2 regions of the Geobacillus sp. PLS 41 genome follow, and region 1 is predicted to be linked to the other one. Evidence: riboswitches for the same ligand, from Rfam matches in the RefSeq annotation. Region 1 holds a riboswitch; the other holds the start of a gene.
What was found. Region 1 has a riboswitch for cyclic di-AMP ahead of ACVX3G_RS01585 (APC family permease). Riboswitches for the same ligand answer to the same signal wherever they lie in the genome.

Region 1 (15,579 bases):
CGTGAATACATAAACAGCCGATCATCATTTCCACCCCCGCCCGAATGAGAAGCGGCGCCTGTGACGCCGCTTTTAGTTTCTCTCGGGTTGCTTGATGTTACACCCAATATCGAAGCAACTCTTCCAATTTCATGCCGCGCGATGCTTTCAATAAAACAATGTCATCCGAAGTCGCGACGGAACGCACAGCCTCGGCCAACGCTGCTTTATCGTCAAACTCCCTCACCCGTCCATCATCAAAAAATGGGGCGGCCGCCGCGGCGATATGGTGCGAAAGCGGCCCGTAAGTGAACACATAGTCCACCATTCCCGGCCGCAGCACCTCCCCGATCTCTCGATGAAACGCCACTTCTTCGTCACCAAGCTCCAACATATCGCCCAATACGGCGATTTTTTGCCGATAACCGCTCAATTCTTGAAGAAGCATCAAGGCGGCGCGCATCGATGTCGGGCTGGCATTGTAGGCGTCATTAATGACGGTAAAGCCATATTTCGTCTTGACGACTTCCGTACGCATGCGCGTCACTTGCAGGCGGGAGAGAGACGCATCAATACCTTCCCAATCGATGCCGAAAAAGCGGGCGACCGCAATGGCGGCGAGCGCGTTGTATACATGATGTTTGCCTAATACCGGCATAAACAGCGTCCGGCCGGGGAGCGCATTGATGACAAACGATGTTCCTCCCGCTTCAATGCGCACATCGGTCGGATAATAATCGTTCTGTTCGCCCGCCCCGAACGTCACGACATGGCGGGGAAGCGGCAGCTTCGGCACGCGCTCCGTCAAGAGCGGCTCATCGCCATGGTAGACGAATAAACCATCATGGTGCAAACCCGCCAAAATTTCCAACTTCGCCTTGGCGATGCCTTCCCGCGACCCGAGCTCTTGCAGGTGCGACTCCCCAATATTCGTAATCACAGCCGCGTCCGGCTTAGCGATCATCGTCAGCCGCTCGATTTCGCCAAACCCGCTCATCCCCATTTCGACAACGGCCATCTCCGTCCCTTCGTCAAGCGAAAGAAGCGTCAGCGGCACGCCGATGTGATTGTTCAAGTTCCCTTCGGTCTTTTGCACTCGATAGTGGGTTGAAAGCAGCGCGGCAATCATATCTTTCGTCGTCGTTTTGCCGTTGCTGCCAGTGACGCCGATCACCTTCATTCCAAGCTGCTCGCGGTAGCGGGCGGCGAGCCGCTGCAATGCCAAAAGCGTATCATCCACAACGACCACTGGCACACCTTCCGGCGGCGTTCCTTCCCTTTCCGCCCACAGTACGGCGGCGGCTCCTTTTTGCGCCGCTTCTTGCACGAAATCGTGGCCGTTAAAGGTCGCACCGCGCAACGGAACGTACAAGCTGCCGGCTTGGATCGTCCTTGTGTCGGTTGACACACCGCTTACGACCATATTCTCCCATTCCGGCTTTAAACACTGTCCGTCAGCCATTTCGGCGATTTGCCGCACTGTCCGTTTGATCATCGGCTCTCACCTCTTTTCTTTTTTGAACGTGTACGTAATCGTCTGCTTTTCTTGATGTCGTTCCAATGCGAGCGCGATAAGCCGTTCAATCAGCTCCGGGTACGGCACACCGCTGTGCTGCCAAAGAAGCGGGAACATGCTGTATGGCGTAAAGCCTGGCATCGTGTTCACTTCGTTGATATAAACAGCGCCATCTTCGGCGAGGAAAAAATCGACGCGCGCAAGTCCAGACAAATCCAGCGCCTGAAACGCCGTAATGGCCATTTGTTTGATCGTCTCATACTGTTCTTTCGTTACGTCCGCTGGGATGATCAATTCGGTTTGCCCGTCTTCGTATTTCGCCTCATAGTCGTAAAATTCCTTTTTGGGGACAATTTCGCCAACGACCGAACAAATCGGCTCATCATTTCCGATCACGCCGATTTCAATTTCGCGGCCGACAATCGCCTCTTCAATAATAATTTTTCGGTCATACTGAAATGCCTCGATAAATGCGGCTTTTAAATCGCCGCGCTGCTTGCATTTGGAAATGCCGACGCTCGAACCGGCGTTGGCTGGCTTGACAAAGCACGGGTAGCCAAGCTCTCGTTCGATCCGGTCATACACCGTCTCGCCGCTTTTTTGCCAATCGTACTTCGTCACGGCGATATATTTTGCTTGGCGCAACCCGGCCTGCGCAAACAAGTTTTTCATCATCACCTTATCCATGCCGACCGCGGAAGCAAGCACCCCGTTGCCGACATACGGAATGTTCAATATCTCAAGCAGCCCTTGCACCGTTCCGTCTTCACCGTTCGGCCCATGCAAAAGCGGGAAAATGACATCGATCGTTTCCTCGTTTCCTCCCGCAGCCGAATCGGCAGCCGGAACTTGGTTCAAGGAAACCGGAATCAAGGCGGTCGCCGCCGAAGTGAATTGCAGCTGCTTGATTTCCTCGATCGGTCCGGTCAGTTGTTTGCCCTTGATCCATTGACCTTCCGGTGTAATATAAATCGGAATGACATCGAATTTATGAGGATCAATGGCGTTCATCACCGCCATCGCCGTCGACAACGATACTTGGTGCTCCGGTGATTTGCCGCCGTATAACACGCCAACTCTCGTTTTCATCATCGTTCCTCCTCTTTCCTTGGCCATCGTTCCTATTGTAACACGTTTCGCGCCCAACGGTCTGATATTTTATATGTACGATGCAGGTTGTTTCGCCACCCCCCATAAGCGATAAGGAACAAAAAAGTGAGGGTGTCTAAAAAAGTGGTTCTTCTTTCAGCAAAGCACAACATATCGTTTTCCAGCATTTGTTTTACACGTATATACAGGAATAAGAAAAGGTGCCCCGACCGTTTTGGGACACCTTCTGTCGCTACGGATGCAACGCGCGCCAAGCCATGCGTTGCGGCATGGCCGCTACCACTTCGGCGAGCGCTTCTTGCCCCGTTTTTTCCACGCCAGCAAAATAATCGGACACACGGCGGAAAAACCGGTTTTTCTCCACATCATCCATCAACAAGCGAAGCATGTGCTGCTCGCCGCTTTCTGGCCCGACCAAATGATAAATGAGACCATTTTGCTGTAAATATTGCAAATTGATGCGCTCCTGGCCAGGCAAGCAATCAATCGTAAAAATCGGAATGCGCTTATGAAGCAACTCGCTGACCGTCACCCCGCCTGGTTTCGTAATGACGGCATCCGCCTCTTCATACAGCCGATTCATCTCTTCCGGGTCAGCGATGTATGGAAGCGGCCGGATATGAGGCAGCTGCCAGCTGGCGATTTCCTCGTACAGCTGGCGATTGGCGCCGCACAGCACCGAATAGCGGAACAACGTTGACGTGCGGGCCGCCCGCAAAAACGCCAGCATATTGCCAAGCCCTTGGTTTCCACCGGCGACAAGCACATGAGCGAGGTCCCGCTTGCGTCTCGCTTCCGACCGATTCATAAACACATCGTGCACTGGGATGCCAGTGACGATGATGCGTCCTTTGTCAACCCCGTACTTCGTGATCAGCTCCCATTTCGCCTCTTGATGGGGAACAAAATGATAGTCAATAAACCGTTTCCCCCAGATGCTGTTCATAAAAAAGTCGGTGTAGACATTGACAACTGGAACCGTCAGCACCCGTTTTCGCTTCAGCCGCTGCAAAATGCGCGACGGAAACGAATGGGTGCAGACGATTAAATCCGGCTGTTCTTCTTCCACCATCTTTTTCATTTTGCTTTCAAAATAAGGCAGCCATGGCTCAAACGAAATGAACTCAAACCGGGGCGGCTCTTGGTACATCAGCGTTTTGTACACACGGTGGTACGAAGCAGGATGCGAGCGAATCCAGCGCAAGTAGGCCTCTGACACCATTTTTTCCATCAGTTCATTGCAATAGCTCAAAAAATCGATCTTTTTGCTTTCGACCGCCGGAAACTGGCGGCGCAAAAAATCCATCAACGTATCGGCTACTTTATGGTGTCCCGTATTCATTTGAAACAGCGGCAAAAACAATACTTTCATCATCGATCGCACCCTTTAGCTTTCGAAAGATTTTTTGCGCCTCCGCTGCCCAACCCATGCCGCAAGCAAAAAAAGCAAAAACAACGCCAAACCGGCAAGCGGAAAAGAAATCAGGGGGATATGGATGCGCTGGCCGAGCCAAAGCCCCGCCGCGGTCAACGGAACGGCCCAACCTGCCGTTCCAAGCGCCGACAGCAACAAAAACGGCCCGAACGGAAACCGGCTCACTCCCGCCATATACGGGCAAATTTGCCGCACCCCGGGAGCATAGCAGCCGAACAAAATCCCCCATTTGCCATAGCGGCCAAACCAGCGGCGAGCCCGCTCCCAACGTTCAGCCGTAATTCCGACGCACTTGCCGTACTTTTGCACAAACGGCGCCCCCCACCACCGGCCGGCGCCGTATGCCGTCACCATGCCGGCCATCGCCCCGCCCCAGCATGAAGCGAGCGACGGTCCAAGCAGCAACTGCTCCTTGGCCACCATCACGCCGACCAAAAAGAGCAAGCTTTCCTCCGGCGCCGGAATGCCGACAATGCCGCAAAACAAAAAGAAAAACAGCATCACATATCCATATGACTGGACATACGGCAACCATACGCTTGTATCCATAGCTCCCCCGCTACATCGCCGAGATTTGTGTATTAGTTTGCACATTTCGCAGTTCCGTAATCGTCACCCAACGCATCTTTTTCGCTGCTTCATCCTTAAACAGCAGCTCGAGCGCTGACAACATTTGCTCTGGCGCGCGTTTGTCAGCACCCAGCGCATCCCCATTGTCATGAAGCACAATCACCGCCCCGCCGCGGATGGACGAACGCAAGCGGTGGAACAATTCCATTGTACCAATTTTTTCGTTCCAATCGCCAAGAATATGCGACCATAGCACCGTTGTATACCGCTTTTGCACGATCGGCGTCCAAGCGTTAAAATGCCCCCACGGCGGGCGGTAATACACCGGGCGTTGGCCCGTCGCCCGCTCAATCGCCTTAGCGGCGCGGCGCACCCCCCAATCCAACCAAAGCGGCGGCAACAGCCAATTGCTGATGTGGCGGTAATTATGAATCCCAATTTCATGGCCTTCTTCGGCCATCCGCCGCACAATATCCGGATAGCGCTCGACTTTGCGGCCGACAACGAAAAACGTCGCCTTCACGCCATATTTCTTTAATAAATCAAGCAACTTTGGCGTATAATACGGGTCGGGGCCATCATCAAACGTCAGCGCCAGACAATCGGATGCCGTTCCCTCCCGAAACAAACGCACCCGCTTTTTGCGAATGATGATCGTCGGTACAATCCCATAAATGGCAATTCCCACAATGAAACAAACGAACAACCAAGCCCACATGGCATTCACCTCTTGATTGTACTTTACCAATATTTCTTCTCTCTGAAAATAGAAAAATGAATTTTCTATATTCGAGATCATCACGATGTAGGTGTTTTATCATATAACAAACAAATGAGAAATCGAAAAGAAAATCATGAAAATTTCATGCAGACCGTCCAGTCTTCTTATTTCCTATACGAAAACCGCCATCGCTTGGTTTCCTCCCGAAGCTCGGTGGAATTTGCTATAATACATAACGATACACGAGCGATTAAAAAAAGACAGGTGATCCGCATTGCGAAAAAAAATCATTTTAACCGGCGGCGGCACAGCCGGCCACGTGATGGTCAACGTCGCCCTCATCCCGAAATTGAAAGAGCTTGGATGGGATATCGTTTACATCGGATCTCATCAAGGGATTGAACGGGAGATTATCGGCCGCATCGACGGCGTCCCGTACTATTCGGTTTCGACTGGAAAACTGCGCCGCTATTTTGACTGGAAAAACTTTAAAGATCCATTCAACGTGCTGAAAGGCGTTTGGCAGGCGTACCTCCTGATCCAAAAAGAAAAACCGGACGTCGTCTTCTCAAAAGGCGGATTCGTCTCCGTTCCCGTCATTCTCGGCGCTTGGCTGAACGGTGTGCCGTCGGTGATCCATGAATCTGACTTAACCCCGGGGCTTGCGAATAAAATTGCCATGCCGTTTGCGACAAAAATCTGCCTCACCTTCCCGGAAACGAAGCAATATGTCAATGCCGATAAAGCTGTCTACGTGGGCGCCGTCGTCCGCGAAGAGTTGAAGGATGGCAGAGCCGAACAAGGGAGGAAGATGTGCCAGTTCGACGGAAAAAAACCGGTCTTGCTGGCGATGGGCGGCAGCTTAGGCTCGAAAAAATTAACGACGCCTTGCGCGCCAACCTATCGACGCTTCTTGCCGAATTTGACATCATCCACATTTGCGGCAAAGGGAACATCGACCGAAGCCTCGCAGGCCAAAAAGGATACAAACAGTTCGAATACGTCAACGAAGAGCTGCCCCACTTACTCGCCTTAGCCGACATCGTCGTCTCCCGCGCCGGGGCGAACGCCATTTTCGAACTGCTCTCCTTGCGCAAGCCGATGCTGCTCATCCCGCTCTCGAAAGCGGCAAGCCGCGGCGACCAAATCCTTAACGCCCGTTCGTTTGAAAAAGCCGGCTATGCGGAAGTGCTGATGGAAGAGGACTTGACGAACGAATCGCTGCAAGCCGCCATTCACCGCCTATACGAAAACAAAGACCGCTACCGAAAAAACATGGAGAAAGCCGGCGCAAGCGATCCGCTGCAAACGTTGCTTGCAATCATTCAAGACACCGCCCGCCGGTAAAAACAGGCGATGCCCGATGCGGCCAACCACGGCCGTTTTTCGGCATCGCCTTGTTTTGCATGGAAATGACTAATAAACGTGAACTACTTATCTGTATTATAACTCATAGTACAGATAAGCAACAACCATTTTTTCTACTCTTCTCAACAACCTTCCCAATCTAAGCATATTTTTACTTGCAATCCATCCGTTATCTTTTATCCTCTTAGGCGGAATGTACACCATCCAAGTGAAGATAAGCAACCCGCCCGGCGGAACACCCCGCCAGGCGGCACGACTAGAAGTATAAGAAATAAATGACAATGGCCAGCACGATCCGATACACGGCAAACGGCACGAGGCGGATGCGGTTGATGAGCTCAAGGAAAAAGCGAATCGCGAGCAAGGCGAAGACAAAGGCGCTCAAAAAGCCGGCGATGAAAAACGGAATATCGGCGGTGGTGACGTATTGCCAGTTTTTCAACAGCGACAGCCCGCTCGCCCCAGCCATGATCGGAACAGCCATAATGAACGTGAAATCGGCGGCGGCGCGATGGCTCATGCCGACAAGCACCCCGCCAGAAATCGTCGAGCCGGAGCGGGAAAAGCCGGGCCACAAGGATAAACATTGCATCAAACCAACAAAAAACGCCTGCTTGTACGTAATTTGGTCGACCGTCTGCGTCCGCGCGGCTTTTTTGGCGAATTGGTCGGCGGCAATCATGAGCAACGCGCCGAGCACAAGGCCGATCAGCACCGTTTTGGTCGAAAACAAATGTTCATCGATGTAATCTTCAAACAAGACGCCGAGCACCCCAGCCGGCAGCAGACCAATGATGACGTGAATGAGGTTAAGGCGCGGATGTCCGCCCGGATGACGGCCGCGAACGCCAAGCAAGTCGAGAAATCGGTCTTTAAACACGACCACAGCGGCTAGAATCGAGCCGAGCTGGATGACGACTTTAAACGTATTCGCCGCGTACTTGCCTAAAAACTCTGTGGATTTCAGCCAAAGATCGTCGACCATAATCATATGGCCGGTCGAGGAAACCGGGGCAAACTCGGTCAGCCCTTCGACCATTCCTAAAATGATCGCCTTCCATAATTCCATCCAGTGCATGTCCTTCCATCCTTTCTGCGCGGGGTCGTCCTTTCTATACATATGGGCCAAGCGGGTGGAATAACACTCCGCTTTTGGCCGCGCCTGCTCTATTGTACTACAAATCTTTGTCTTGTACTACCCGCGCTTTTTCTAGTCAGCGACCTTGTTTTCAAGACAGAACAGTCGACTTCCTGTTGCTGCCTAATGGGACGGGCCGGACGCTTCCCCTAATTCCCCGCGCCGCTCTAAGTAATGATACAAAGCGCCGAGCAAGTTCGCATCGTTTTTGAATTGGCACGTCTCCACCACTGGCTGGACTTTGGCAATGGGAACGAGCGACAATAACACCGAAAGCCGCTTGTTGATTTCGTCGACGAAATCGGGGCGGCTGCTAATGGCCCCGCCCAAAATGATTTTTTCCGGGTCATATGCGTACTGCAAGTTAAAAATCCCTTGGGCCAATGAAAAATAAAACCGGTCAATGGCCTTTTGCGCGGCTTCATCGCCGCTCTCGGCCAACGCAAATACTTTTTCTCCGTCCAGCTCCCTCTCCGGCATCCCCTTTTCCTCAGCCGCCATCCGGATCAACGCGCTTGTCGCCGCCAGTTCGCTCCATGTTTTGCATTCGATCCTTCCGTTCTCATAGCGGACATCCATCAACATATAGCCAAATTCCCCGCCGTGCAAATGCGCCCCTTTATGGATGCGTCCGTCTTTCACGATCGCCCCGCCAATGCCGGTGCCGACAATGACAAAGGCGATGTCGCGGCAGTGCCGCCCCGCTCCTTTCCATAATTCACCGAGCGCTGCGCAGTTCGCGTCATTTTCCAGTTCCACCGGCAGGCCCGTCGCCCCGCCGAATACTTCTTTAAAGTTTGGGCCGTGAATACAAGGCAAGGCGCTGCTTCCGCCGATGACGCCGATGTCGCTATCCACGCTTCCTGCGGAACTGATCGCAATGCCGGAAAGTGGATAGTTGGCCTGCGCCTGGCGGACGACGTTAAGCAAGTCATCGCGAAATTGATGAAAGTCATGCCGCTCCGAACGGTAACGCCCCTTTTCGAAAAAGTCGCCATGCTCGTTCATGACGGCATGTTTGACATATGTGCCGCCAATATCAAAAACGATATAGTAACGCACCGATGACGCCTCCTTCGTTTTTTATCTTTCCTCTCTTCTAGCTCCATTCGGCTTAGCTGTTTCTCCGCTTTTATGTATTCGCCGTCGGTCCATCCGCTCCTCCCTGCCGCAATGAAAGAGGCCGCTCCACTTGGGGGAGCGGCTCGTTTCTGTTATCGTTCATATCCTAATCGACAACGCTTTTTGCGCGTTGCGGACGTCGTTGTGAAGGAGCTGGACGAGATCGTACGCTGGATAATCACTTCGTTCATACATATAGTTGAACGCTTTTTCGTGCGTGTCAATGGCTTTAAGCAGATGTTTGACAAACGTTTTGCGCAGCACCGGCGTCGCCGCCTCGGTAATGGCAGCAGCATAATTACGCACTGCCGTTTTTGAAAAGCCAAGCAAGTCGCCAGCGTGCAAGGCGCGGTCGCCATCATCATGGTCACGGCTTTCTTCCATCATCGGTGCGGCCGGGATGAAGGCAAGCAACTCGCGCAAATTCGTTTCCAGCCCTTGAATCGTCTCAAGGTACAATCTTTTTAATTCAGGACAGTCGATTTTGCCGACCGCCTTTTTCATTTTTATGAGACCGTTTGCTTGAAAAGCGATCAGTTCATGCAACTCCAACGTTTCATGCCAAGCCAAATGGCGATGACCGTACGTATCATTCATTTTGTTTCCTCCTTGTTTTATTTTTCCATTTATTGTATATGCCCACTAAGGAGAAACGGTCACCGTTGTACAAGACATCCGCATCAGCAAAAAAGCGCTTCGCGAAATGCGAAGCACCTTCCATATCATCATTACAGCCAATCCCCGCCATCAAATCCATCGCCGCCATCAAACCAATCATCCACGTCCAACCCGTCAGCGACATCATCGATCACATCGTCAAGCAACTCTTCCGCCACCATTCCCGCCAACATCCCGGCCGCAAATCCTCCAATGGCGCCAGCCCACCCATGTCCGCCATGATGCGAATGATGGACGGGTGGATAATGGCCAACTGGATGGCTATAAATAGGCGAATGCGGCGTTGCCAACGGATGCCCGCTCAGCTGGCCGAACGCCCCGGCCGCCCACACCGCCTCTTCGATGGCTTCCCGAAGCAGACGGGCTGCCGTCGCCGAATCGCGAAGCTGTTCGTGAGTGATCAACAGCTCCCGTTTCATTTCGCGTTCCCCGCCAAAGCCGTGGCGGACGTCGATCTCCATATACAAACGCACCCCTTCTCCCTCGACAAGGGCAAAAAACTCGACTTCTTGGACGATCCCTTGAAATTCGCTCGTCGGGAAGAACGAAAATTCCTGGCCATGCGGCGTAATGCTTCCGGATGTCGCTTTCTCCCGGAATCCCAGGGCGGCCAAAGCGGAAAACACTTGCTCCAAGGCCGTCGGCGGCAAAATGTGAATGGCGTCTTGGTCATATGCATCCGCCCCATCGGCAATATCGAGCCGGGTGACGAACGTATAACGGACCGTGGGGCGGCTGATCGGCAAATGGAGCGGCAATGCGTACGAAAACGGGAGCACTTTCCGCTCACCGGGCTGAATCGTAAACGAGGAAGCGACCGGGATCACCGCTGCGGTTCGGCGATATGCCTTTCCTTCCGCGTGCACCTCCAATTGCAATACGACATCTAGGTTCCGAATGTGTTGGGCGACCGAACCACCTTCCAGCAAAAATTCCCCTTCCAACGTTTCACCAAGGCGCACATGAGGGCGATGCAGCACGAGATCCACTTTGGCAGCGCCAATGCCGAATTTCGATAAAAACTTTTTCCACATCGGACCTCTCTCCTTTTTCATCAACCTATTTTCACATTTGAATTACGAACGAGCCGCCAAAATGGTGTCACCGAAATAATTTGATCAACCCTAGGACAATCAACACAACCCCAGGCAGCATTGTCGCCTTTTTCATGATTCCCGTTTTCGACACCATGTACCCCAACGATAAGCCGACTCGGATGAACATGAGAGTAAATACGCCAACCAACAGGGAAAACGAAAGCGGCGGGAAATGCAAAAGCGACGAACTGATCCCGGCGCCAAATGAATCCATCGACAAAGCGATCCCGATCAACAACGCTTCTTTTTGGCTGATCGTGCCTGAACGATCAAGATCCCCAAGTTCAGGCCGTTTCAATACTTGAACAGCGCCGCTGAATCGGTTAGCCTCCCCTGTTCCATCACATTCCATAGAGGAATCGCTTCCGTCTCCCTTTGGCTTATAGACGTTATAAATCGCCCAACCGCCAAGCGCCATGAGAATGACTGAAGCAAGCCCTCTCTCGACTTGCAACGGCAAAACAAGCGCCAACAGACGGCCGATGTTCATGGACACAAACACCATCATTCCAGACATGCATGCAATAAGCGCCAACGAAAAGCAGGAAAAACGGACACCACCCATTCCATACGTAATGCCTACGCTCAAGCTGTCCATGCTCACGCTGAAAGCGAGCAAAATCATGGACACCCATAACCACATATGAATCCCCCCTGCCGTACAATATGCAATTCCGTACGGAGAGGGGACTTTCTTGCCATTCGACACGCATCGATTTCCGGGGAAATGTTTCCCCTTTTCTCGACATTATTCCCGCAAATGATACGGCAGCGTCGCAATGACAACATCTTTTTTCATGATCAAGAAAAAGCGCAAGATGATGGCTGTTTGGTTATGCAAAAATGTATGCCACCATTTTTTCACGATAAATTGCGGCAAGAGCACCGTCACCGGCGCGCGGTCTGCTTCTTTTTCCGCTTTCGTGATGTATTCTAATAATGGCGACAAAATGGTTCGGTACGGTGAATAGATGACTTCCAACGGAATGTCCGGATAAAACTTCTCCCACTTTTGCCGCAGCTTTTGTTCGTCTTTTTCGTCGAAAATAATCGACAGTGCCGTAATGTCGTCGGAAATGCTGCGAGCGTACTGAACGGATTGGGCGACCACTTTGCTGACGCCGGAAATGGGAATAATGACTTTTGGTTTCAACAGTTTCTCGCGCTGTTGCCACTCCCGTTCGTCAAGCCGCAATTGCTCGCCAAGTTTTTTGTAATGCTCGTGAATTCGGATGAACATCCAGACAAACAACGGAATCGCCACGATAACGATCCACGCTCCTTGCGTAAATTTAGCGACCATCGTGACGAGCGTGACGATCCCGGTGACCACCGCTCCCGTTCCGACGGTGAGCAGCACGCCGAACTTCCGTCCTTCTTCCCGTTTCCATAATTTTTTAATCAACCCGCTCTGACCGATGGTAAAGGAAAGAAAGACGCCAACCGCATAAAGCGGGATGAGCGAATGAGTTTTGGCATGAAACGCGATGATCAATACGATCGCCAGCACGCTCAACAACATGATGCCATTGGAAAACACGAGGCGATCGCCCCGGGCCGCCAAGCTTCTCGGCAAAAAACCGTCCTTCGCCATAATCGACGTCAGCTGCGGAAATCCGGCAAAACTCGTATTCGCCGCGAGCACTAAAATGACCATCGTGGCCAGCTGAAACAAGTAAAACACAAGACCATTCCCAAATACATGACGCCCGATTTGCGAAATGACCGTTTGATGCTCGGTCGGAGTAACGCCGAATCCCGCCGCCAACACGGTGATGCCTAAAAACATCACGCCAAGCAATGCGGACATCCATCCCATCGTAATGGCAGCGTTTTTTGAACTGTCCGGCCGGAACGCCGGCACGCCGTTGCTGATGGCTTCGACCCCGGTCATCGCCGAACATCCCGACGAAAAGGCGCGCAGCAAAATAAACAAACTGTAACCGGACGCAAACATGTGAGCTGAGGAAGCATGCTCATGCATCGTAAACCCATGCCATCCTTCATGCCACAACTGCCACCCGCCGACAGCGATCATCACGAGAACGAAGCCAATGAACACATACGTCGGGTAGGCGAAAACTGTTGCGGATTCGGTAATGCCACGCAAATTGAGCACCATCAAAAACAAGACAAGGGCGACAGCGAGCTCCACTTTCCACGGCAGCAACCCCGGAAACGCCGATGTCAGCGCGGCGACGCCGGAACTGATGCTGACAGCGACCGTCAAAATATAATCGATCATGAGCGCCGCCCCGGCCACTAAACTAATTTTCGTCCCCAAGTGGTCGCGGGCAACGACATACGCTCCGCCGCCAGATGGAAACGCATAAATGATTTGCCGATACGACAACGTTACTAACAACAGCAGTACTAAAATCGCCACCGCGATCGGCAGCGAATAGAAAAAGACGCTTGTCCCTAATAAAGCAAGCACAAGCAGAATTTCTTCCGTCGCGTAAGCCACCGATGACAGGGCATCGGAAGAAAAAACGGCCAATGCCTTCCATTTGGGTAATTTTTCATGCTTCAACCGTTTCGTTTCCATCGGTTTCCCAATCAACAAACGTTTTAACGAAGCCATGCTTCCGTTCCTCCCAAAAGCATAAGAGTTGACTCATCGATTCAAAAGAAAAAACCGCTGAGGACGCACTCAACGGCTACAAATGTTCTAAAGCCATACTCGTCCCTCCCCAAAGCGCTTGCGAGGTTAGCTGTCGGGTTCGGGCTTGGAGAGATGCCCGTCCTTTCGGATTCACCCCTAGCAACGAGCGTTGCAACGATTGGGTCCCCCGCTCCATGCCGGATTCAGCGCATCGAATCAAGTGATTGTTGCTTCCATATGTTACCCCTTTTCTTGTCCCTCCGCCAACCTTGAAAAAGGAGGAAAACAGCGAGTTTTTAGGCTTTTGGGCTTATTTTTTCTTTATTATTTCCCCTTCGCTCACGCTCCCGACATTTTTCTGTTTTTCACTCATCCAATCATCATTTTCCCTTTCGGATAGCGGAACGGATCGGGCTGACGGCGCAGCGTGACCGCGTACGCGATCGTCAACGGGCCGACGCGGCCGGCAAACATCGTCAAGGCAATGATCACCTTTCCGAGCGGAGACAACTCCGGAGTCAGTCCCATCGACAGCCCGACGGTTCCAAACGCCGACGTCGCTTCGAATAAAATCATGAGAAAGTCTTTTCCGCGCTCGGTGATCGTCAGCACCATCGTCACAAACATGACGATAAACAGCCCGCTCATTGTCACGGTCAGCGACTTGTACACCGTATCGTACACGATCCGTTTCCGAAATAAAATGACATCCTCTTTCCCGCGGATTTGCGACCAAACCGCGCCGAGCAACGTCGTAAAGGTCGTTGTTTTGATTCCTCCGCCCGTCGAACCCGGGGAAGCGCCGACAAACATGAGAAACACGATCAAAAACAGCGTCGGTTGCGTCAAATCCGGGATGTTAAGCGTATTCGAGCCCGCCGTTCTCGGAGTGACCGCTTGGTAAAACGCGGACAAAAACTTGCCTGAGAGCGACAGCGGCCCCATCGTCTTCGGATTGTTCCACTCCAGCAGCAATATCAGCGCCATGCTGGCCAACACCAGCCATGCCGTCGTGATCACCACCACCTTCGTATGAAGAGACAGCCGCCGTGTTTGCCGGTACTCATACACTTCATTCATGACAATAAATCCGATGCCGCCCAGTATAATTAAAATCGGCACGACAAGGCTCACGACCGGATCTTCCACATAGCCGGTCAAACTGCGAAACTCGCCCATCAAGTCAAAGCCGGCGTTGTTAAAGTTGGAAATCGCATGAAAGAACCCAAAGTACACGGCTTTCCAAAACGGCATATCGAACGAGAAACGAATCGCCAACAGCAATCCGCCGATGCCCTCAATGACGACGGTAAAAACGAGAATGCGTTTCACGAGCCGAACAATCCCTTCGATGCTCAGCTGATTGAGCGCCTCTTGCAGCAACAACCGCTCTTTCAAGGAAATCCGCTTGCCGAGCAAAAAGGCAAACAACGTAGCAAATGTCATAAATCCAAGCCCGCCCACTTGGATCAGCGCTAAAATGACCAGCTGGCCGAACAACGTGAACGTCGTCCCCGTATCAACCACAACAAGTCCGGTCACGCACGTAGCAGATGTCGCCGTAAACAAGGCGTCTAAAAACGGAAGTCCTTTTCCGTCAACGGTCGCCGTCGGCAGCATCAACAAGAAAGCTCCAACCAAAATAATCAAGGCAAAGCCGGACACTAATACTTTCGGCGGATCGAAAAATTTACGGTTCGTATTCAAAGCCCCATCCCTTCCCCCTCGCTCACATAATCGCCTCTTTATAGTTGTGGATGATGCATAGAAAAAATATACCAAAAACAAGCTTGTTCGGGTACTCTAAACCATTTTCATCATAACATTCTTTCTGCATAATAAAATGGATAAAGGGCATGGCCACCGACTTCAAGAATGTGGATGCATTGAAACCTTTTCCGTCTCCGTTCGTCTATATGAATGGCAAATGGCAGTCCGACTGGGACCACACAGGCATTGAAGCGCGGAAGGGGGCTTGCACCAGTCCCATAAAAACATTCCATTGACTTTTGGCAACAGACGTATTATGCTACTTGACATGGAGACGTTCCGATGTAAAATCATGTAAGAATAAAACGTTTGTTGCTGTGGGCAACGGCTGTTGATATAAACATAGAAGCATCGTTAAGAATACGAGGCAAAGGAGGAGAAGAGGACGTGAAGGCAATTTGGGAAAAATGGTTGAAAAAATGTCGTTCTCTCCCTAACCAATACATTGGCTTTTTTATTTTTGCCGTGCT
Region 2 (15,579 bases), 470 kb from region 1:
TTTCATCGGCTTCCCTAAGCATAAAATCTGGCACGCGTTCATTCACTTGGACCCCTGTTACTTGCTCAACGATATCATGAACACTTTCTAGATGTTGAATATTCATTGCCGTCCAAACATGAATTCCCGCCTGCAAAATTTCTTGTACATCCTGATAGCGCTTTTTGTTTTTACTGCCCGGGGCGTTGGTATGGGCCAATTCGTCCACAATCACCACATCCGGGTTGCGTCGAATCACCGCGTCGACATCCAATTCCGCAAATTCTTTTCCTTTATAATGGATTTTCTTGCGAGGAATGATTTCCAAGTCTTTGATTTCTGCCTCTGTCTCAGCCCGTCCGTGTGTTTCAACAATTCCGATGACGATATCGATCCCTTTTTCTCTCACATCGTGAGCATCCCTCAACATATGAAATGTTTTCCCGACACCAGGGGCCGCCCCAATATAAATTTTGAGGCGGCCTTTCTTCATATTTTCGATTTTCTTCAATATCTCTTCCGGAGTCATTCGTCTATATTTATGATTCATTCCGTTTGGAACGCTCCTCCACTAATTTTTGAACAGCCATATTTAAGCGCACAACGTTGACCCGCGGTTCACCAAAAACGCCCATCGCTCTTCCTTCAATGTGCTGCTTGACCAAACGGGTCAATTGTTGCTCCGATAATCCCGTTGCCTTTGCTACCATCGGCACTTGGAACAATGCGGCAGCCGGGCTAATATGAGGGTCGAGTCCAGATCCTGAATTGGTGATTAAATCGATAGGGATATCTTTTTTCGTCTTTCCAGGAACTTTTTTCAACCATTGCTCTGCATCTTTCTCCATCCGTTCCATCATTTCTTTGCTGGAAGGCCCATAATTTGGTGAACCTGATGCACTTGCATCATATTGAATCGACGAAGGGCGGCCGTGAAAATAGGAGTCCCCCTGAAATGATTGTCCAATCAATTCCGAACCGATGGCTCTTCCCTTCTCATAAATAATGCTTCCTTTCGCTTGATGAGGAAATAACAACTGGGCAAGGCCCGTCATCGCTGCCGGATACCCGAGCCCAAGCAAAACGATCATGAGCAAAGCAAGGCGAATATTTCTCATGCCAAATCCTCCTCTCTTTTACATAAACAGGCCTAGGGCAAGATCAATGACCTTTATGCCAATGAATGGAGCAATGACTCCTCCGCCTCCATAAATCAACATATTTCTACGCAAAAGTTTTTCCGATGACATCGGTTGATAGCGCACCCCTCTCATCGCCAACGGAATCAACAGAGGGATGATCACCGCATTGAAAATTAACGCGGATAAAATGGCGCTCGCTGGCGAATGCAGATGCAAAATATCGATCGATTTCATCTGCGGAATGCTGGCCACAAACACAGCCGGCAAAATAGCAAAATATTTGGCAATATCATTGGCAATGCTAAATGTGGTCAATGCCCCCCGGGTCATCAGCAGTTGCTTCCCGATGGATATCACTTCAATAATTTTCGTCGGATCGGAGTCTAAATCAATCATATTCGCCGCTTCTTTTGCCGCCATCGTACCGCTATTCATGGCCAATCCGACATCCGCCTGCGCCAAAGCCGGCGCGTCATTCGTACCATCCCCCGTCATAGCAACCAAATTCCCTTTCGCTTGTTCTTCCCGAATAACACGAATCTTGTCTTCCGGCTTGCTTTCCGCAATAAACTCATCCACTCCTGCCTCGTTGGCAATCGTTGCAGCGGTCAGTGGGTTGTCTCCTGTGCACATGATCGTTTTGATCCCCATTTTTCTCAATTCATCAAATCGTTGGCGCATTCCCGGTTTTACGGTATCTTTCAAATAGATGATGCCCACGATGTCTGCTCCAACGGAGACAGCCAACGGCGTGCCCCCCTGTTTAGCGATTTGTTCGCTTTTTTCTTTCAAATCGCTTGGAATGCGGCCGCCCAGCTGTTTGACATGACGGGAAATGGCATCCACCGCTCCCTTGCGATACGGAATGCCTTGAACGTTCATGCCGCTCATTCTTGTCTCGGCAGTAAACGGGACAAACTCCTCGTGTTCATACTCAGCAACATCTGCTTTCCATCCTTGCTGTTTCGCCAATTCAAGAACAGAACGCCCCTCAGGTGTCTCATCCTTAATCGAAGACAAAACGGCTGCTTCCCGTACTTGCTCCTCTGTAGTCCCGCCAACAGGAATAAACTGGGCGGCCATTCGATTTCCAAACGTAATCGTTCCCGTCTTATCAAGCACGATAGTTGTAACGTCCCCTGCCGCTTCCACCGCTTTTCCGGACATCGCCAACACGTTGAATTGTGTCAAGCGGTTCATCCCGGCGATTCCAATGGCCGATAATAAGCCGCCAATGGTCGTCGGAATCAAACAAACAAGCAAGATGATCAAGGTTGTTATCGACAAATGGATGCCGACATAACGGGCAATCGGAACTAATGTGACAACGACAATCAAAAAGATGAGCGTGAGAGTCACAAGCAAAATGTTCAGCGCCAACTCGTTCGGCGTTTTTTGCCTCGTTGCTCCTTCAACAAGAGAGATCATTTTATCCAAAAAAGACTCGCCGGGGTCGGCTGTGATTTTTACTTTAATCCAATCGCTGACGACTTTTGTGCCGCCTGTCACCGAACTGAAATCTCCCCCTGCCTCCTTAATAACAGGGGCGGATTCCCCAGTAATGGCCGATTCATCAATGGACGCCAACCCTTCTATGATTTCGCCGTCACCTGGAATGAGATCACCGGCTTCGACGAGAACAATATCCCCTTTTCGCAACTGTGTGGACGCAACCAGTTCTATTTCCCCTTTTGCGCTGATCCGCTTGGCGATCGTATCCGCTTTCGTTTTCTTGAGCGATTCCGCTTGTGCCTTTCCTCGTCCTTCCGCCAAAGCCTCAGCAAAATTAGCGAATAAAATCGTGAGCAAAAGAATGACGAATACCGCTAATTCATATTTCCAATCCTCTATTCTAAAAAAGCGAGGAAACAAAAGCATAAGCAACACGATCAATGTTCCAATCTCGACGACAAACATTACTGGGTTGCGCATCATCACAAGAGGATTTAACTTTTTGACGCTCTCTATTGCCGCTTGCCGCACAAGCTCTGGCTGAAACAGTGATTGGCGATTGTCATTCCCTCTCATCTCGACGTTTCCTCCTTAGCGAATGGTTAAATATTCCGCCACCGGACCCAGGATCAGAACAGGGAAAAAGGTAAGTGCTCCGATAATGAACACTGTCCCAAATAAAATGACGCCGAATGTGGCTGTATCGGTACGGAATGTTCCAATGGTTTCGGGCACTGGCTGTTTTCCGACCAAAGACCCAGCGACCGCAAGCATCGCAATAATGGAAACATATCTCCCCAAAAGCATGACAACACCAGTCGAAATGTTCCAAAATGCCGTATTATCCTTCAATCCCTCAAATCCTGACCCATTGTTCGCCGCCGAAGATGTATATTCATACACCACTTGCGAAATGCCGTGGAAGCCAGGATTGCTGATTGCCTCGGTCCCCATGTGCGTCATTAACGCTATGGCTGACGGCGCCAAAATAATGAGAGGATGAAGCAACAACGCGATGACGATCAGCTTCATTTCCTTTGGCTCGATCTTGCGCCCTAAAAATTCAGGTGTACGCCCGACCATCAAGCCTGATAAAAAAACGGCAATCATCGCATACATCATGATGTTCACAAACCCTACCCCATCGCCGCCAAACACGTTATTTAACATCATTAATGCCAGCGGAACGAGCCCCCCAATCGGAGTCAAACTATCGTGCATATTGTTGACTGACCCGGTTGTGGCCGCTGTCGTGATCGCCGTAAATAAACTGGACAGCGGAATGCCGAAACGTACTTCCTTGCCTTCCATATTTCCTTGGTCAGCTGCAAATCCTGATTTGCCCACAAGGGGATTCCCAGATTGTTCCGCATTGTACACAACCCCAAGCATCATGACGAACAAAACGAACATTGTCGCAAACAATACCCACCCCTGTTTGCGATTTTTTACAGCATGACCATACGTAAAAGGCAGAGCCGCTGGAATGCACCACATCGATAACATCTCGATTACGTTCGTAAACGGATGAGGATTTTCAAACGGATGAGACGAGTTCGCTCCGAAAAATCCCCCTCCGTTTGTCCCGAGGTGTTTGATGGACTCAAGCGAAGCGACAGGTCCCAGCGCTAACGTTTGTGTGCCTCCCTCTAATGTTGATACAGCCATGCGGGCCAAGAAGGTTTGCGGAACCCCAAAGGCCACTAACAAGATCGTTACGATGACAGATAGCGGGAGCAATACACGCACATTCGCGCGCACAAAATCTTGATAAAAATTCCCTATCGTTTTTCCTTTTTTAGACAACGCGCGAATTAAAGCAGTAGCAACAGTCAGTCCCGTGGCGGCTGACGTGAACATCATCATCGTCACAAATAACATCTGTGATAAAATGGATAATCCAGATTCTCCGCTATAATGCTGCAGGTTTGTATTTGTCATAAAACTAACCACAGTGTTAAACGTAAGAGTCGGCTCCATATTTTCCACTTTGGCCCCATTAAGCGGCAAATAATGTTGAATACGCAAAAGCCCATAGGATATACCTAACAATGCCGCATTCACGATCAACAATGCTGTACAATACGACTTCCAAGTCATCTCTTCTAGTGAGCGAATACCTGATAATCGATAAATCACCGCTTCAATGGGCGAAAAGAAACGATCGATCTTTCCTTTTTCAAAGAAAGCCACATATAAATATTTTCCCAATGGCACCGCGATAACGATCAACAACAAGAAAATAAGTGTATATTGCGAAAAGACATGCCACATGTTTCTTCCCCCTCACGCGTGATCACTCATATTCCAATTCATAACTGAATTTATCTGACCGTCAGTTCAAAATTTTTCCGGGTAAATAAGTGCGTATACGAGATAGCAAAATACCCCCAATATCACCATCCCTACTATCCAGATCATTGTTCTTCTCCTCCATTCACCACGGAATCACACCAAACAGAAAATTCATAAAAGAGAATAAAGCTCACGACAAGCAAAACAACCATCATCACATCCCACATCAGTGATCCCTCCGCCTTTTGTCATCTTTCCGCTTAAAGTTCGGAAACATTGACTTATACATACACGAAGATTTCTCAACAAACCAAATTTATTATTTTTTACATAAATTACATATTTTTTATAAAAAAGAACAAAAAAAGACAGCCAGAGGGTATCTGGCTGCCTATGTCAAGCCATAGGAAATACCCCCCTTCTCTCAACACGCTTACGAGGTTAGCTGACGGATTCGGGTGATGAGAGTCACCCTACCCGTTCAGAACAGGCGTCCTGAACAGGATTCACCCCATGTGGCGCACAAAGCCACGGTTGGTTCCCCCGCTCCTATTCGGATTCAGCGATCTTTAGGGAATGAATGGTTATTTAATTTGAGGCTCATTATACTCTTGGTCCACCATACCGTCAAACAGCTAAAATTAGCTATTTTTTTGAAAATAAACGGAAAAATCATCAAGAAAGCGTTTTACATTTATTTTTTCATAAGCTAACTAATTTATTCTTTATTTTTCATCTATTTTCAAGCACCCGAGTTCGACAGTGACTAGGCAAACAAAATGCCTCTCGACCCTCGATGCAATAAGAGACGGAGCATTGGGTGTTTATGAGTTGAAAATATCCGATCCATCCCATGATGTATTGATTTACTCGCTGGATGTGCTCCTGCATGGAGAGGATCTAGTTGGGATTCGTCAGTTGTCGAATCCGCTGTTTCAGGCGTTGGACGACATGGGTTACATCGTGTAAAACAATTTGGGGTGCCTTGGTTAATTTTCTTATCGATTGCATATGCCATTTAAAAAGGTTCATGCAATGCACCTTGCAGCAAACTATTCCGCGCAGTCAAACACAACAGCGGCCAATGCTGACCGATCATCGTAAACGTAGCGTGATCCATCTACTAATTGGAAAAAGGGGTCGAACAACATGACGAACTTTCAAGATCCATTCGGACTGGAGGAAGGGATTCACACGGATTTTCAAGAGGACATTCGTATGCAGGCTGCCTTCAGCTTGATAAAATTTTGTCAAGCCAGCGGCGACTGTCCGATTCATCATGATGAAATGCTATTTATCATTTATTCACCAAACAAGCGAACTTTGGATGAAGCTCATGTTACATTAAATGAAAAGTTGCGATTCAATGCACGTTAGACAACCATAAAGCATGTAAGAAGGCACGGATGCATTCCATGCCTTCTTTGCTTTCCCCGTCCATTGATAAGCACGATGTCCAATCGCCAACTTTTCCTCCTACATCGCCCGCTTTCCTTCTTTCACCGTAACTGGGCCAAACGGAATCCAACTCACCACAACGTTGATGCTGTCACTAAAATCATCGACCCTGGCACCATGGCAGTGAGCAACCCAGCGGCGCCAATCAATCCCGCCACCCAAGGATCAAACGTTTGAACTGACAATCTTGGATATGTCAAGCGAAAACAGCTATTCCGCCCCCGCCAACAGTTTCAACGTCGCCGCGACAAACATTTGCACGCCAATCTCAAGCGCGTCTTCGTCAATCGTAAAGCGCGGGTGGTGGTGCGGGTAAACGATGCCTTTTTCTACATTGCCCGCGCCGACGTAGAAAAAGCTGCCGGGCGCTTTTTGCAAAAAGGCGGAGAAATCTTCGCCGCCCATGTTCGGTTTCAAGCGGGCCACTGCCTCTTCGCCGAACAGCTCGCACGCCGTTTCCTCCATGACGCGGGTCACTTCATCGTAGTTGATGACCGGGCGGTAGCCGTAGTCAAATCGAAACTCATACGAGGCGCCGTGCGCTTCGGTGATCCCTTTGACAATGCGCTCCATCCATTGCGGCACCGTGCGCCGCAGCGTCTCATCGAACGTGCGCACTGTCCCTTGGATTTCGACCTCCCCAGGCAGGACATTATGCGCCGTACCCGCCACAAATTGCGTCACGGACAGAACAAGCGGCTCGAGCGGGTCGACATAGCGCGAGACAATGTGCTGCAAGTTCGTCACGACTTGCGCTCCGATGGCGATCGCATCGATCGTTTGGTGCGGCATCGCCCCGTGGCCGCCTTTGCCGATGATGCGGATGAAAAAGCGGTCGGGTGCGGCCATCATCGGCCCATACACAATGCCGATTTTTCCGCGCTCGAGCGGCGACCAAAGGTGAGTGCCGATGACGACGTCCACCCCGTCCATGACACCAGCTTGCACCATCTCCTCCGCCCCGCCGGGGAACAATTCTTCCGCGTGTTGGAACAAAAAGCGGATTTCACCGCGAATGTCATCGCGCAGCTGGGAGAAAATTTTCGCCGTCCCGAGAAGCATCGCCGTATGGCCGTCATGTCCGCACGCATGCATCACGCCTGGGTTTTTTGAGGCAAACTCAAACGTGTTTTCCTCTTGAATCGGCAATGCGTCCATATCAGCGCGAATGGCGACGACCCGGCCTGGCTGTTGGCCAATGAGCCGCGCCATGACGCTCGTTTTCGTCGGCCGCGAAAGTTCAAGATGACCGAATGATTGCAGCGTCTCATAGACAAACTGCGCTGTTTTCTCTTCTTGGAACGACAATTCCGGATGGGCATGCAAATGACGGCGCCAGGCGATGACGTCCGTTTTCACTTCATCGACGAGTCGTTTGATTTCTTCACTTGTCATCCATGGTCTCCCCCTGTTCGTTTGTCTTTTTCGTTATTCCCCTTGGGCCAGTTGCCACACTGTATGATAAAGCACCTCTGCTCCAGCGGCGCAGTCTTCTTTAGTACTCCATTCCGCCGGACTATGACTCACTCCGTCTTGGGAGCGGACAAAAATCATCCCGATTGGGCAAATCGGAGCCAACTGTACGCTGTCATGGGCTGCGCCGCTCGGCAGCCAAAACGACGGGTAGCCAAGCTTTTGGCACGCCGCCTCCGCCGCGCGCTTCACCTCATCGGAACATAGCACCGGCGGCATTTCTTGCAGCCGCTCGGTCGTGACGCGGACGTTCCGCTCCTTGGCGATCGTCTCTGCCCGCACGGCTATGGCTTTCCATACTTGATCGCGCACCTCAGCCTTCAAGTCGCGCAAATCGAGCACAAATTCGACCCGTTCCGGAATGACATTAATACCGCCCGGATATACATGCAACTGTCCTACAGTACCGACCGTTGTCCCTGTTCGTCTTGCTTCCTCTTCGATCACTATGATGATCTGGGCGGCCGCCGCCATCGGGTCGCGCCGCAATGACATCGGCGTGGCGCCGGCATGTTCCGCCTTTCCTTCGATGGTAAATTTCACCCAAATCAGACCGGCGATGCCAGTGACGATGCCAACTGGAAGTCCTGTCTCCTCAAGCACCCGTCCTTGTTCGATATGCAATTCGACATAGGCTTTCACCGTTCCTGGTTTTCGCGCTGCCTGCGGCAAGCGGTCCGGGTCAAGCCCCGCCTGTTTCATCGCTTCAGCGAGGGAAATCCCTTCCGCGTCGCGGCACTCGAGCGCTTCCGGCGGCAGTGTTCCGGCCATGGCGCGGCTGCCGATCATGCCGAAACGAAAGCGCGCTCCCTCTTCGTCAGTGAACGCCACTACTTCAATTGGGTGGTGCGTCACAACACCGTGCTCGTTCATCGTCTGAACGACTTCCACGCCGGCCAACACCCCGAGCGGTCCATCAAAGCAGCCGCCGTTGTAAACCGAATCGAGATGAGATCCAACAAGGACGACCGTGGCATCCGGATTCGTCCCTTCTTTCCGTCCGATCAAGTTGCCAGCCGCGTCTTCATATACGAAAAGCCCGGCTTCGCGCATGTAGGAAGCGACGAGATCTTTGGCCCGCCGCTCTTCAGCAGTGAACGAGAGGCGCGTGACGCCGCCGCTTGGTTGCTTGCCGACCTCCCCTAGTTCCATGAGCCGTTGCCAAAGACGTTCCCCTTGAATCAAGCTATCCTCCCCTCACGCCAATTACGGATAATTTTCGGATATGTCCTTAATTATAATGGAAACAGATGAAATTTTCAAATAATACAAATAATACAAACGCCTTCAAGACAACAAAAAACTTCTGCCTGTCGCTAAAGGCAGAAGCTGATCGAGCAATTATAAGAAAATGCGGTATACTTTGCGCGGACGCCCGCGCGGATACGGGTTTGTTTCCCCGGCCACTTCGGCAAGGCCCACGGTCTCCAATTGGTTTAAAATCCGGCGGGCGCTGCGCGGCACAATCCCCATGTAAGAGGCCAACTCATGCGCTTCGATCTCGTTGGTTCCTCGTTTTTGCAATATTGCTTTCAATTTGCAGAGCGTCGCGGCGCTTAATCCCGTCCGCTCCGCCAGCTGCCGCAGTTCTCCGCCGCCGAGCGAATAGCGGAGGTGCACACTTTTTCCTAACGGACCCGAGATCGTTCCGTCATCAAACACCACCATCCACGCACCCCGTCCGCTTTGTTTCGCATGCAAAAACGCCTTCCCAGCCTGAATTTCGGCCTCATACGCCGTTCGGCCGATGCCGATTCCGCACGCGATGACCTCGCTGTACAAGAGCTCCGTCTCCTCCGCCGAGGGGACCGTTTTATAGCCATCGGTGATCTCTTTTAATGCGCCCCTTGTCGTAAAAATGACATAGCGGCCCGGCCCGGCGCTTTTCAGCGACCCTTGGACTTTTTTTGCATACCGTAGCAATTTTTCCGTTGTCTTCATCTCCAGACGATATATGTCATCGGTCGAAAATGTCTCTGGGGAGGCCGCCTGCATCGCATCGACTTCAATCATTTGCACGGCGATTTGCGCATCTTGCACCTGCAGCATCTGTCCGGTGCGAATGATGGTTTGGATGACCGCTTCCACCGCCGAGCGGGCAGGCAATACCCGATACACCGGCATTCCGAGTTTCTCCAGTTCGAGATGGGCTGTCCGCAAACAGGTGACCGCTGCTTCCGTTTTCCCTTGTTTCCAAAGGGTGTAATGATAGTCGGACAGTTCCTGGGCCGAAATGCCTCCCTCGTAATGCTTGACGTATGGAATCGGCTCCTCGATGCCCGCCTCTTCGAGCAGCCGTTCGATTTCGCGGCGCTCGTACGTGTCAAAACTAAGCCGGCTGACCGGAATCTGCTCCGTATAGTGCGCCTGCAGCAGTGTGCGGTACAAGCTGGCACCAATATGTGGCACATAAAACAGCGGCGCATCGACCTCACTGGACTGCTTGACGATCGAATACGGCACTTGTCCGGAAAACAGCCACATATCAACTTCTGACGCGAGCGGGCGGATCAAATCGATCACTTCACTTTCATCCCAATACACAACGGGAACGCAAACAAGCTCTTTGTACTCTTGCGCCACCGCCTGAATAATTGACAGCGAATCGTCCGCACCAAACAGACCTAAGCGAATGCGGATGATACATCCCTCCTTTTGCCGCCTGCCCATAGCGGTGGGAAAAGACGGCTTCTTCAGCCGCTCTCTTCCCCGCCTGTCTCCGCTTTCAAAGTGGCGGGCCACGACCCCACGTTTTCCCATAAAACCACTGGAAACATAACCTTCTCTTTCTTTGAAACGGCGATTGATGCCCCGCGCCCGCCGGCATGTCTACTATCCCACTTCCATCGAACGGACAGACCGCCTTATTCCCTTTTTTACAAAAAAGCCGTCGTGGCGATGCGAACGGGACAATTAAGCGGCATCCCTATTCACTTTGTTTGTGGAAAAAGGCAGCTGAGGCGCACTGGAGAACGTCAACAGCCCGATCCACTTTCAGCTGCCTATGCCCCACCGGCCGACCGATCGACTCGTAGATGAGGCCGGCGGCGTCGGCTTGTTTCGGGTCGTAGCAGTTGCGCCCGTCAAGCACAATTGGCCGATTCATCAGCGTCTTGTAACGGTGAAGGTCAAATTGCAGCACAGCCGGCCATTCGGTGAAAATGAAACAAACATCCGCGCCGCGAATGGCTTCCTCCATTGTCTCGCAACAAACAACCGCATCGCCAAAACGGCGCGAGACATGACCGAGGGCGGCCGGGTCCCAGACGCGCACGTCGGCTCCTTCGGCAATGAGCCGTTCGATGTTCGCCAATGCCGGCGATTCGCGCACATCGTCAGTGCCGGGCTTGAATGCGGCGCCAAGCACAGCAACAGTCCGGTTGCGAAAATCTCCGATGTGCGGACGCGCTTTGTCAAGAAGCTTCCATTTTTGTTTCTCATTGACGTCCATCGCCGCCCACACGGTTTTGAGCGAATAGCCATGGGAGGCAGCCAACGCATAAAGCGCCTTCGTATCTTTCGGCAGGCAAGAGCCGCCGTAGCCGACGCCGGCGCGCAAAAAGCGGCGGCCAATGCGCGGATCCATGCCGATTCCTTCCGCCACCGCCTGAATGTCGGCCCCTACCAACTCGCATACGTTGGCGATCTCGTTGATGTACGAAATTTTCAGCGCCAAAAACACATTGGCAGCGTACTTGATCATCTCTGCGCTTTTGCGGTCGGTGACAACGTACGGGAGCGCAAACGGGGCGTAGAGGTCCTTCATTATCCGCTCAGCTCTCTCCGATTCGACGCCTAACACAATGCGCGGCGCCTGCAACGTATCGCGCACCGCCGTTCCTTGTGACAAAAACTCCGGATTGGAAACGACATCGATACGCACCCCCCGCGTCCGTGTTCCGCCAAAAAGCGAGCCGCTTCGTCTCCCGTACCGACTGGCACGGTCGATTTGATGGCCACAAGGCAGTCGCGTTCGGCCGACGCGGCGATGCGGCGCAGCGTTTCCCATACGTCATCGAGCTTGACCGATCCGTCCGGCAGCGGCGGGGTGCCGACCGCGACCATGATCACTTCCGCCCATCGATACGCTTCCGCATCGTCTGTGGTAAAGCGAAGGCGGGCGCTGTTCCGTTGGATGAGCGGTTCGAGCCCCGGTTCATAAATGGGGACGATTCCTTCATTCAACCGCCGAATTTTTTCCTCATTGACATCCACGCATATGACATCATGACCTTTATCAGCCAGGCAGGCGGCGGTCACAAGCCCAACATACCCCGCCCCGGCGATCGTGATTTTCATCGTTCCTCACACCTTTTTGATCCATTGCGGCTATTGTCGCTTGTTCTCATTATATCGAATCGCCTGGGGATTTTCATTGTTTTCGCCTAGCCGCTGAGTTCACCGGTTGTGCTCTGCGGCCAAAAGAAAACCGGGAGGAGCCACCCCCCCGGTTGCACGGCGTGTTTCCGTTTGCTTGATGACGGCCGATTGATCACAAAAACGAACAGACCGCCGATCAACGATTTCTCCACGATCATTTCTTATTCAAAATAATGCCGAACCGCATCCGCGATCGCGGCCGTCACTGCTTCCTGATAGTCGTCTGTCGCCACCGTCGCCGCATCTGTGCGGTTGCTTACATAGCCGAGCTCAAGCAATACAGACGGTCTGTCGTTTTCCCGCAGCACGTAATAGTCGCCAAACGCAACGCCGCGGAAAGGCAGTGCGGCCAATCGGGAAAGCGGGTCTTCGAATGATTGCGCTAAGCCGTAATCGGCAAAACGGTCGTAATAATAAACGGTGATGCCGCTCGCCTGTTGGTCATCTGCGCTGTCATAATGCAGGCTGATAAACGCATCCGCTTGATACAGGCGCGCCATCGCCACGCGCGCGGACAGCGGCACATACTCATCGCTAGAGCGCGTCAGCACGACGCGGGCGCCGTAAGATTGCAACTTGTTTTTCAGAAGCTTGGCGGTTTCCAACGTCAACTCCTTTTCCTTGATGCCATCGACACTTTGGGCCCCGCCGTCTTTGCCTCCGTGGCCAGCGTCAAGAACGATCGTTTTTCCGGCCAGCGCCTGAACAGGACCGCGCGTCCAGCTGTCTACATAAAGGCGGGAGTCGCTAGGCGCGATGGCTGAAAGCAGCGAGCGGTCAGCCGACTGGGGCGCTTCCGCTTCCTTTTCATTAGCTTGTCCACCCTTTACCTGCACATATGCGGATGACACCCACCCATCAAGCCCTGTTTGGGAGGCAATTTTGTACCATCCCGGTTTCTTTTCCACAATCTCGACCTCTTCACCACGGACAAGGCGTCCGACGCGCGCTGCCTTCAATAACGGCTCAGCCCGAACGTTGAGCGAACTGGCGTTGACGATTCCGGTTTGATGCGAAATCGATGACTCCCGAGCCGCAGTGAGGTATGCTGAAGACACCCAGCCGATCGCACCGTCTGCGATCACTTCCGTCCATTCCCCATCTTCCTTGATGACCCATACCGTTTCTCCCCGCGCCAAATGCCCGATAATTCGCCCATCTCGGCTCGGCTCTTGTCGAAGGCGGAGTCGGTTTTCTTGCACGACGGCCGTCTCTTTTGCCAACGCGACGTACCGCGCGGCGATCCACCCGGTTCGATTCGGTTTCCACTCGATGTTCACCCATCCATCCTTGACCTCGATCAGCCGATACGCCTCGCCGCGGTGAACGTTCGCCAATGGACGGTATGGCACCCCCGGCCCTTGGCGGACGTTCACCTGATCCGCCGTCACCACCGCCAACTGAGCGGTTTTCCCACTCTCCCCTTTCGCCCCCACCGGCCAAGCAGCCGCAGCCAGCCATAGCAAACAAAACAACAGGGCGAGCCATATTCCTCGCCTCATGCGCATTCCCTCCCCCGTTGTCTCCAATTTGTCTACTATATCGTTCGCGCACAACGGGGAATTTCCTGTCTGTCACTTGGGAAAACCGCTCGACAAAACTAGCGGGGCGGCATCCATCAACCGACAATAGCTCTCCTTTTTCTGCATGATGCCTCTTCACACGACAGCAGCCACAACGCGCAACCCAGTCGAACCATCCAGCTACGGCCGACATACCACCATCGCTTCTCTAACCGATGTCCGAATGGATAAGCCGTCCCCATGAAGAAACACGCAGAAGCGCCAAAAGCGCTCCGTGCTCCAACGGGAGACGGTGTCCTTTGTCGCGCTGGAACCATTCAATGACGCGCATTCCATTGGGAAAACGGTGAATGAACAAGCACCAAAGTGTTTCAAAAAATCCAAAATATTACAAATACTTCATACCCTCTATTTTTTGGTAAAACGTCCGTCTCGCCACTGCTTGTTCGTTGTAAGACAGCGATTCATCCAAAAATCGCTGCACCATTTGCGACAGCTCATATTTTTGGCCAAAAAAGCGGCGCTGGCGCACCCGTTTGATTTCATGATTCTGCTGTTTGTTCATGCAGCACTTCTTATACTTTTTCCTACTTCCACACGGGCATGGGTCATTCCAGCCGATCGACATGCGTCATCCTCCTCTCCCATCTTTCTTTATTTCAATATTTCCATCAATAATGTTTAAATTCTACTATGGACAGGATAAACTACTATTATACAAAACGTTTATCCGAAAGGAGACGAGGGCTATGAACCCCGACAATCTTGCTAAACTGATCGACGAATTGTCTGCCATGTTCCATCCGACAGAGCGGGACCGTCCACACGGCAGATGGGTTGAGGCGCCAAAGAGCGCACCCCCCTCCAAACGGCGGCGGTCCAAAACAGCCTACCAGCTGAAAATCACATTAAACGGCATCCGCCCGCCGATTTGGCGGCGCGTCCTTGTTCCCGGACATGCGACATTTCACGAGCTTCATCTCATCATCCAAGAAGCGATGGGATGGGAACAAGCCCATTTATACGAATTCGATTTCGGAAGCGTTCTCATCGGCATCCCTGACGGCTGGGATTCGTTTCAGCTGGAAAAAGAACTGATGGACGCCCGCCGCATCCCATTACAGCAATGGCTGACGGAAGAAAAACAAAAGTTTCTATATATTTACGATTTTGGCGACTACTGGCGCCATACCGTCACTGTTGAAAAGATTGAAACACTCCCAAAACCGTTGGAACGCGCCGCTTGCCTGAAAGGAAAACGGGCGTGCCCTCCCGAGGATTGCGGCGGCGTCTATGGCTACCTGGAGCTGCTGGAAGCGGCGGCGCAAAAAGACTCTCTTGCCGATCCCGAATTGCGCGAGCTGGTAGACTGGATGTACGACATGAAAGGCGAAGATTTTGACCCTGATGCCTTTGACGTCGAGGAAGCGAACGAGCGGCTGGCCTATATCCGATTGTAACGCATGCGAAAGAAGGTATCCGTCATCTCTCAAGGGCACCTTCTTTCGCACCCATCTGTCCTTTGTTGCCTGCTTTGTCCATCGCCTTACAAAAATCCCCGTTCGGCAAACGTCTCCCAGACGAGCTCCTCGAGCTCCTTGCGCAACTCAGCTGCATCGACTCCTTCAAGCAACCCGTCCTTTTTCCATGTTCGGATCGCTTTGTCGATCAAGCGATGGACTTGATCAACGTCCCAGCCCTCGCAATCAAACAACTCCTCAACTTGGTCAAGCCATTCCTCAATCGCACGGTCCAGCTCATCGCCATCCTCCATCCCACCGTCGTCGAACCAGATCTCATCACCGTCATCCCCATCGTCAAAGAGCCACTCATCATCATTCTCGCCCTCATCATCTCCATCATCGAGCAACTCTGTG

Region 2: it holds a riboswitch for cyclic di-AMP, as region 1 does, so the genes downstream of both, kdpF (K(+)-transporting ATPase subunit F) here and ACVX3G_RS01585 (APC family permease) in region 1, are expected to answer to the same signal.

Annotation. Positions count from the first base shown of each region.
Region 1 is NZ_CM151395.1:335,849-351,427, forward strand. It holds gene ACVX3G_RS01520 (alpha/beta hydrolase) at 1-25, opposite strand, end outside; gene ACVX3G_RS01525 (UDP-N-acetylmuramoyl-tripeptide--D-alanyl-D-alanine ligase) at 98-1,474, opposite strand; gene ACVX3G_RS01530 (D-alanine--D-alanine ligase) at 1,481-2,584, opposite strand; gene ACVX3G_RS01535 (MGDG synthase family glycosyltransferase) at 2,838-3,980, opposite strand; gene ACVX3G_RS01540 (DedA family protein) at 3,993-4,589, opposite strand; gene ACVX3G_RS01545 (polysaccharide deacetylase family protein) at 4,600-5,328, opposite strand; partial or broken gene ACVX3G_RS01550 (undecaprenyldiphospho-muramoylpentapeptide beta-N-acetylglucosaminyltransferase) at 5,606-6,678, shown strand; gene ACVX3G_RS01555 (undecaprenyl-diphosphate phosphatase) at 6,956-7,777, opposite strand; gene ACVX3G_RS01560 (ROK family protein) at 7,961-8,899, opposite strand; gene ACVX3G_RS01565 (spore coat protein) at 9,059-9,556, opposite strand; gene ACVX3G_RS01570 (hypothetical protein) at 9,549-9,725, opposite strand; gene ACVX3G_RS01575 (sporulation protein) at 9,688-10,671, opposite strand; gene ytaF (sporulation membrane protein YtaF) at 10,739-11,377, opposite strand; gene ACVX3G_RS01585 (APC family permease) at 11,483-13,318, opposite strand; cyclic di-AMP (ydaO/yuaA leader) riboswitch at 13,419-13,558, opposite strand; gene ACVX3G_RS01590 (TrkH family potassium uptake protein) at 13,709-15,046, opposite strand; gene ltaS (lipoteichoic acid synthase) at 15,497-15,579, shown strand, end outside.
Region 2 is NZ_CM151395.1:809,687-825,265, reverse strand. It holds gene kdpDN (KdpD-like non-kinase potassium sensor) at 1-529, opposite strand, end outside; gene kdpC (potassium-transporting ATPase subunit KdpC) at 519-1,097, opposite strand; gene kdpB (potassium-transporting ATPase subunit KdpB) at 1,116-3,149, opposite strand; gene kdpA (potassium-transporting ATPase subunit KdpA) at 3,165-4,847, opposite strand; gene kdpF (K(+)-transporting ATPase subunit F) at 4,914-4,976, opposite strand; cyclic di-AMP (ydaO/yuaA leader) riboswitch at 5,285-5,443, opposite strand; gene ACVX3G_RS04025 (hypothetical protein) at 5,601-5,726, opposite strand; gene ACVX3G_RS04020 (hypothetical protein) at 5,685-5,837, shown strand; partial or broken gene ACVX3G_RS04015 (tryptophan 2,3-dioxygenase family protein) at 6,018-6,213, shown strand; gene ACVX3G_RS04010 (M20 family metallopeptidase) at 6,537-7,721, opposite strand; gene ACVX3G_RS04005 (hydantoinase/carbamoylase family amidase) at 7,755-8,984, opposite strand; gene ACVX3G_RS04000 (helix-turn-helix domain-containing protein) at 9,141-10,469, opposite strand; partial or broken gene ACVX3G_RS03995 (UDP-glucose dehydrogenase family protein) at 10,726-12,098, opposite strand; gene ACVX3G_RS03990 (N-acetylmuramoyl-L-alanine amidase family protein) at 12,341-13,681, opposite strand; gene ACVX3G_RS03985 (hypothetical protein) at 14,091-14,267, opposite strand; partial or broken gene ACVX3G_RS03980 (SEC-C metal-binding domain-containing protein) at 14,286-14,330, opposite strand; gene ACVX3G_RS03975 (plasmid pRiA4b ORF-3 family protein) at 14,452-15,162, shown strand; gene ACVX3G_RS03970 (SEC-C domain-containing protein) at 15,249-15,579, opposite strand, start outside.